Regions from separate parts of the Thalassolituus sp. ST750PaO-4 genome, predicted to be linked through region 1. Evidence: predicted binding sites of a transcription regulator. Region 1 holds the regulator's gene; the other holds the start of a gene.

Evidence for each region. Region 1 encodes FliA, which starts transcription of late flagellar genes. Its sites were predicted from a motif close to CTAAAGTTNNNNNNNNNNCNGCCGATA; they were not measured.
Region 2: fliK (flagellar hook-length control protein FliK) is a predicted target of FliA. The motif match lies at 1,548-1,574, and genes of this name have one in related genera.

Annotation. Positions count from the first base shown of each region.
Region 1 is NZ_JABVCB010000013.1:862,129-865,621, reverse strand. Features, by position in the region: gene HUF18_RS19385 (chemotaxis protein CheA) at 1-358, opposite strand, end outside; gene HUF18_RS19380 (protein phosphatase CheZ) at 371-1,147, opposite strand; gene cheY (chemotaxis response regulator CheY) at 1,164-1,538, opposite strand; gene HUF18_RS19370 (RNA polymerase sigma factor FliA) at 1,674-2,405, opposite strand; gene HUF18_RS19365 (MinD/ParA family protein) at 2,409-3,227, opposite strand; gene flhF (flagellar biosynthesis protein FlhF) at 3,234-3,493, opposite strand, start outside.
Region 2 is NZ_JABVCB010000007.1:308,554-312,046, reverse strand. Features, by position in the region: gene HUF18_RS07310 (heme ABC transporter permease) at 1-150, opposite strand, end outside; gene ccmB (heme exporter protein CcmB) at 156-824, opposite strand; gene ccmA (cytochrome c biogenesis heme-transporting ATPase CcmA) at 821-1,468, opposite strand; gene fliK (flagellar hook-length control protein FliK) at 1,583-3,493, shown strand, end outside.

The DNA.
Region 1 (3,493 bases):
TGAGTTCCGGGTCTGCTTCTTCAGGCGCAGCACCGGAGCGAACGCTTTCAAACATTTCGTTAACGCTGTCTAACGCCTGGAGTACCACATCCATAAGATCTGAATTGACAGTACGATGGCCGTTGCGCAGCGTATCGAAGACGTTTTCCGCTGCATGGCAGCAGTTCACCAGAGGATTAAGTTGCAGAAATCCAGCCCCACCTTTAACGGTATGAAAACCGCGAAAGATAGCATTCAGCAGGTCTTTATCATGTGGGCGTTGTTCAAGATCGACCAGTTGTTCAGAGAGCAGCTCAAGAATTTCTCCGGCTTCAACCAAAAAATCCTGGAGAATCTCTTCATCAGCATCGAAACTCATCCGTTAGCTCCTTTAAAAACCAAGACTGGACAGTAAGTCATCAACATCATCCTGGCTGGCAACTACGTCTTCACTGGACTTATTAATCTGCGGTCCCTCCGCAGCGATATTGGCGCCTTCCGTCGGCTTCTCTGCCGATTCCATATCGGCATGAACAATTCCGGTAATCGAATCCACGTTGCCGGCCATGGCAACAAGCTGTACCAGCCGGCTTTCTACGTCTGTTACCAGCGCAGCCACTTTGTGAATGACCTGACCGGTTAAATCCTGAAAATCCTGAGCCAGTACGATATCGGATAACTGTCCCTGCAAGCGCTGGGACTGACTCGCACTGTCAATCAGAAACTGATTAATGTCTTTGGTTAAAGCCCGGAATTCATCCGGCTTTAATTCTTTATTTAAAAACCGCTGCCACTCAACAGATAACGCTTTGGCCCGGTCATGAATGTCGGTTGCCAGCGGCATACCGGCATCAACCAGATCCATGGTGCGGTTGGCCGATTTATCCGTCATTTCCAGAACATAGGCCAGCTTATCCGTTGCATGGTCAATTTCCGATGCTGCACCGACAGAATCAACCCGCATATTTTTAATAGCTTCATGCAGGGCACGGGTCAGTCTGCCGATTTCGTTGTACAACGTGCGGTCTCTAACCTCATTGAGATTATTAACCAACGCTACCGCCTTACTGAGATCGCCAAGCTCCAGCTGCTTGAGCATGCTTTCTGCTAGGTTTTTGATTTCAGTGCCGACAGCGCTGTTATCGGTATCCAGATTGATCCCGGCCATCAAGTTGTCTTCCTGGTTAACCTTCGACACGTTCAAAGATCTTATCGATCTTTTCTTTCAGTACCGCAGCAGTAAAAGGTTTCACGACATAGCCGTTAACCCCTGCCTGAGCAGCGGCAACAATCTGGTCGCGCTTGGCTTCCGCTGTCACCATCAGTACCGGCAGACTTTTCAGGCGATCATCGGCTCTCACTTTCTTCAGTAAGTCGAGACCTGTCATGCCAGGCATGTTCCAGTCCGTCACTAAGAAGTCGAAATCACCATTCTGCAACATGGGAAGTGCTGTTGTGCCGTCGTCTGCTTCCTGAGTATTGGTAAACCCCAGATCACGCAACAGATTTTTGACGATTCGTCTCATCGTTGAGAAATCATCAACGATCAGAATTTTCATGTTTTTGTCCAAAACGACCTCCAGTAATCGACTCTCTATATTCCAAGTCGTTCCTAAGGTTTAGTGTAGACACAGTTATCGCTTTATCCAGAAACAAAGCGCTCAGAAAAGATTTTTTTCAATAACAGGAAGGAGTTAGGACAACCAGCCGCCAAGGCGGGCACGCAGACGATGAGCTGCCTGACTGTGCAGCTGACTGACCCTTGATTCGCTGACACCCAATACGGCGCCAATTTCTTTCAGGTTCAGTTCCTCGTCGTAGTACAGGGCGAGTACCAGCTGTTCCCTTTCGGGTAAATGACGGATAGCGTCGGCGAGTTGACGCTGAAAGGATTCACGTTCAATACCGTCCAGCGGATTGGGGGACTCTTCTTCAAAGACGTCGAAGCCTGACTCGCTCTTTTCAACAACCTCTTCAAAACTGAACAGCCGGCAGCCGGCGCTGTCTTTCAGGATGGCATGGTATTCATCCTGACTGATGCCCAGAAAACCGGCGACTTCGCTGTCTTCAGCATCACGGCCCTTTTCACTTTCAATCTGTTTAATGGCATCACTGATACGACGGGAATTACGGTGTACCGAGCGTGGTGCCCAGTCACCTTTACGGATCTCGTCCAGCATCGCGCCACGAATGCGGATACCGGCGTAGGTTTCGAAGCTGGCACCTTTACCGCCATCGTATTTGCGTGCCGCTTCCAGCAGACCAATCATGCCGGCCTGAATGAGATCGTCAAGCTGCACACTGTCAGGCAGACGGCCAATAAGGTGGTGTGCAATGCGCTTTACCAGCGTCGCATGATCACGTACCAGCTGTTCATAATCGTGTTTTTGTACGTCGGAATACACCAGACAACTTCCTACTGACACTCGTTATGCCCCGGCTTCCTGAACCAACCGATCTACAAAAAACTCCAGATGCCCCCGGGGTGTTGAAGGCAGTGGCCATGAATCCACTTTTTTAGCCAGTGCACGGAATGCTGTCGCCGCTTTGGAGCGCGGGTAGGCATCGATCACCGCTTTCTGGCGCTGCACGGCACGCTTAAGCGCATCGTCCTGAGGTATAGCGCCAACATACTGCATAGCCACTTCCAGGAAACGATCTGTCACTTTGGTAAGTTTGGCAAATAAAGCGTTTCCTTCCTGTGGTGTGCGGACCATGTTGGCAACAATGCGGAAACGGAACAGCCCATAGTCACGATTCAGAAGTTTGATCTGCGCATAGGCGTCGGTGATTGAGGTTGGTTCATCAGTGACCACCATCAGCACTTCCTGCGCGGCACGGACAAAACTCATCACACTGTCGGAAATTCCGGCCGCAGTATCAATAATCAGCACATCGATATCATCACCGATATCACTGAAGGCCTGAATCAGGCCGGCATGTTCAAGTGCGTTCAGCTGCGATAATTTTTGCGTACCAGAAGATGCCGGCACTACGCGGATACCTCCCGGCCCTTTAACCATTACGTCACGCAGATCACATTCACCCGCCAGAACATTTTCAATGGTTTTATTAGAGCTGATACCCAGCAGAATATCGATATTTGCCAACCCCAGATCCGCGTCAAGAACCACGACTCTGCGCCCCATCTCGGCCAGGGCGATAGCCAGATTGACCGAGACATTGCTCTTGCCGACACCACCTTTACCGCCGGTGACCGCGATGACCTGCACAGGATGCCTTGCCATTAGTCGTTATACTCCGTGTTGAATACTGGAATGCTGAGTGGCGAAGCTCATGGCTTCGGCGGCCTGCCAGCGGGTACGCGCCATGCGCGCCATCTGCTCCGCCAGTTTCACCAGTTTTTCAGCATCCGGATAATGCACATCATCGGGGATGTGCGGTCCATCAGTCACCAGGGTGACCGGCAGCTGGGTCAGCGCCGAGACACTCATGGCAGGCCCAAGGCTGAAACACTCATCCAGCTTGGTAAACACACAACCCGCCAAACCTG
Region 2 (3,493 bases), on a different contig from region 1:
CGCGGGCGCATACAGCAGCCCCAGAACCAGTCCGACCACCGTGCCGATCACCGACAGAACGGCCAGCCAGGGAATCCAGCCGGTGGTAATTTCATAAAACCATTTGGGTGATCCCAGACGGTGATACAGCTGTTTAAGCCACTGCCACATAACAACTACCGCGATAAGTTGAGTTTTAACGCCGCCGCCGAAGCAAAGGGCGTCAGACATAACGCCAGCGCCAGCATGGCGCCGAGAAAACCAATCTGGCCGTTCCAGGCCATACCAATGCCCGCATGGTACACCGCACTGGCAGCAAAAATCAGAACCGGAATATACAGCGGCAGAATCAGCAGGCTGAGTAACAAACCACCGCTGCGCACACCCGCCGTTAACGCCGCGCCGACCGCGCCAAGCAGACTGAGTACCGGAGTTCCCACCGCCAGACTCAGAATCAACGCCCAGAAAGCATCATCCGGCAGCGCCAGCATCAGCCCCAGCACCGGCGCCATCAGGGTTAACGGCAGACCACTGATACACCAGTGCACCAGCGCCTTGCCCAGCGACATCGCATACAGCGATTCTCCCGACGCCAGCCACTGCTCCAGCGAGCCATCTTCCACATCGGCTTTATACAGAGCATCCAGCGACAACAGGGTTGCCAGCAACGCGGCAACCCAGATCACGCCACCGGCAATCTTGCTTAAAAACTTAGGGTCCGGATCAACGGCCAGCGGAAACAGTGCTGCGACCATTAAGAAAAACATCAGCGGGTTCAGCCATTCACCGGGATTGCGCGCTGCCAGTAACAGGTCACGCTTAATGGTTGCGGTTACCAGACTCATGCGCGGGCACTCCCCAGTTCCAGCTGTCGCAGACTGGCAATATTCTCCAGTGCGTGGTGGCTGGTAATAATCACCGCGCCGCCACTTTCAACCTGACGCTGCAGACGGCCTTCCAGCCAGCGCACGCCGGCTTTATCGAGTGCGGTAAAGGGTTCATCGAGAATCCACAACGGGGTTGGCGCCACACATAAACGTGCCAAAGCCACGCGACGCTGTTGGCCGGCTGACAGCTGCTGACAGGTGGTTTCTTCATAACCGCCCAGCTCAACCTCATCCAGTGCCGCCCACAGCTGATCGTCACTGACGTTCCAGCTGCTGACCAGCCAGCGCAGGTTTTCCAGCGGCGTCAGCGCTTTTTTCACCGCCGCCAGATGGCCCTGATATAAACGCTGTGAAGCATAAGCAGAAAAATCATCGGTCAGAGGCTCTCCGCACCACAGCAGTTCGCCTTCATAGTCACGGTTCAGTCCGGCCAGCAAACGCAGCAGCGTGGTTTTACCGGCGCCGTTCGGCCCCGCCAGTTGCAGCAGATCACCGTTGCCAACCGCTACATCCAGCTGCTCAAACAACACCCGGTCGTCGCGTTCACACAGCAACTGCCGGGCCTGCAAGTCGATAATGGTGGAGCCTGACGTGGCGGTCATGATGAACCTTATTCGAAAAAATCCGCGGCATTATATACAAAATCCCTCTGTCAGGACGGAAGCCGCCGAACTAAGATGGGTAAAGATGCGTAAACCTTGGCCGATATCAACATTATGCAACCCGAATCCGTCCCTCTTATCTCATCCGCGACCCTGAAGGCGGCCGCTCTGAATAAGGTTCAGGCGGAGGCTGGCAAGGCTGTGGACACCCCGGCATCCGGCCATGTTCAGCAAAGCAGCACAGCTGCGACAGGCACTGCCGGGACAAGCTCAGAAGGCGCGCGCCAGTCTGCCACGCAGAATTTTAATGCCCGGGTGATCAGCAGCATCGCTACTGATGAAGGTTACCGTCTGACCCTCGAAGGCCAGGACAGCTCCGGCAAACCTCAAACCCTGCAGGTCAGCAGTCAGTACCCACTGCCACGCAATACCCGGTTAACCCTGCAATTGAGCCAGGATGCAGACGGCCAGATGCGCCTGAGCATAACGGATATAAAACTCCCGCCGCAGACCAGCCCGTTACCAGAAACCTCAGCCAGCACTCTGAAACTGGCCGCCGACGCGTTGCTGGCGAGTCTGAAAAGCAACGACAAAACCGCGGCACAGATACCTGTACCGCTAACAACTGCTGCCACAGGCAACAACCCCGGTGTCTCACAGCCAGGACAACCGGCAGGACAGCAGCCAGGACAACCGGCAGCGCCTCTGCCCGCTCTGATCAGCCAGTTTCTGGCCAGCCGCCTGCCGTTGCTGAACACAACAGCCACAACCTCTGCGTCGCTCAGCAGCATGCTGCCAGCCGGAGTAAATTCAGCCGGTATCTATACCAACCCGGCCAGAGCACAAGCGGGCAACAATACTGCCCCACTAACAGGCTCAGCAGCCGGATTGCCCGGTACGGTGACCGCGCCATCCGGTTCAGAACAGGCACCTCCCAGCGCAACTCAGATGGGATCAAGAACGGATAGTGCGCGGCTCTTATCGGGCTCCGCCCCAGCTTTGCAGCAACTATTACAGCAGCCCGAACTGCCAGCCAGCGTGCGTCAGCCGCTGCAGCAGTGGCTGAACCAGCTGCCGCAAATACCGCAGCTGCAACAGCCCGCAGCCCTGCGTGAAAGTGTGCTGAACAGTGGCCTTATGTACGAAAACAAAGTAATGACCCTGCTGCAAAGCGCACTCACACAGCCAGCTCCGGGTATTTCTGGTTCAGGTATTTCTGGCGCAGCGACACCAGACGCCGCAGTAACCTCTGACAGCAGCTCGCTGTTCCGTACCCTCTGGGCCAAAGCCGGAATGGCGCAAGCGGCGGAACATCTGCAAACACTCAAAACGGCATTACAGGCTGCAGGCAATACTTCAAATACCACTTCCGGAGCTGCACCGGTCAGTCCAGCAGATGCCTTAACAGCAGCCCTGCAGACGACGCGCGAGCGACTTGAAACAGCAACAGAAACGCCCGCTCCTGCAATCAGCAACAGCCTGCTGCAACAGATTGAGCACCTTCTGCACAGCGACACTAAAGCCGCTATGGGCAAAGCGCTGCTTGCCTGGTTGCAGGTCATTGCCCAACACCGTGGCAGAGATGGGCAGGCCTCGGCACCGCGGGAGCTGCCATTGTCATTGCCAGCCGGTCTGCGTGACAACCTGCCGGAAGGCTTTCGCCTGCTGCACAGCACCCTGGCCCAACTCGAAGTGGATCAGGCCCAGCGTCTGCAGAATGGCGGCGACAACAGCCTCAGTATTCCGCTGTATTTCCGTGATGATCAGCAGCCCAGAGAAATCCGCCTGCAACTGCAGAAAGAAGAAACCAGCAGCAGCGACAACGAACAGAAAAAAGTCATACGCTGGCGTCTGAAACTGCATTTCGAACTGCAGCAACTGGGGCCGCTGGACGTGGAGCTGGACATGACCCTGCCGCAGCTGGCCGCGACCTTCTGGTCAGAACAGCAGGACACACTGGCGCAACTGCAACGCAGCCTGCAGCCGTTACGCAGTCGCCTGCAACAGATGGGAGTCGACGTCAGC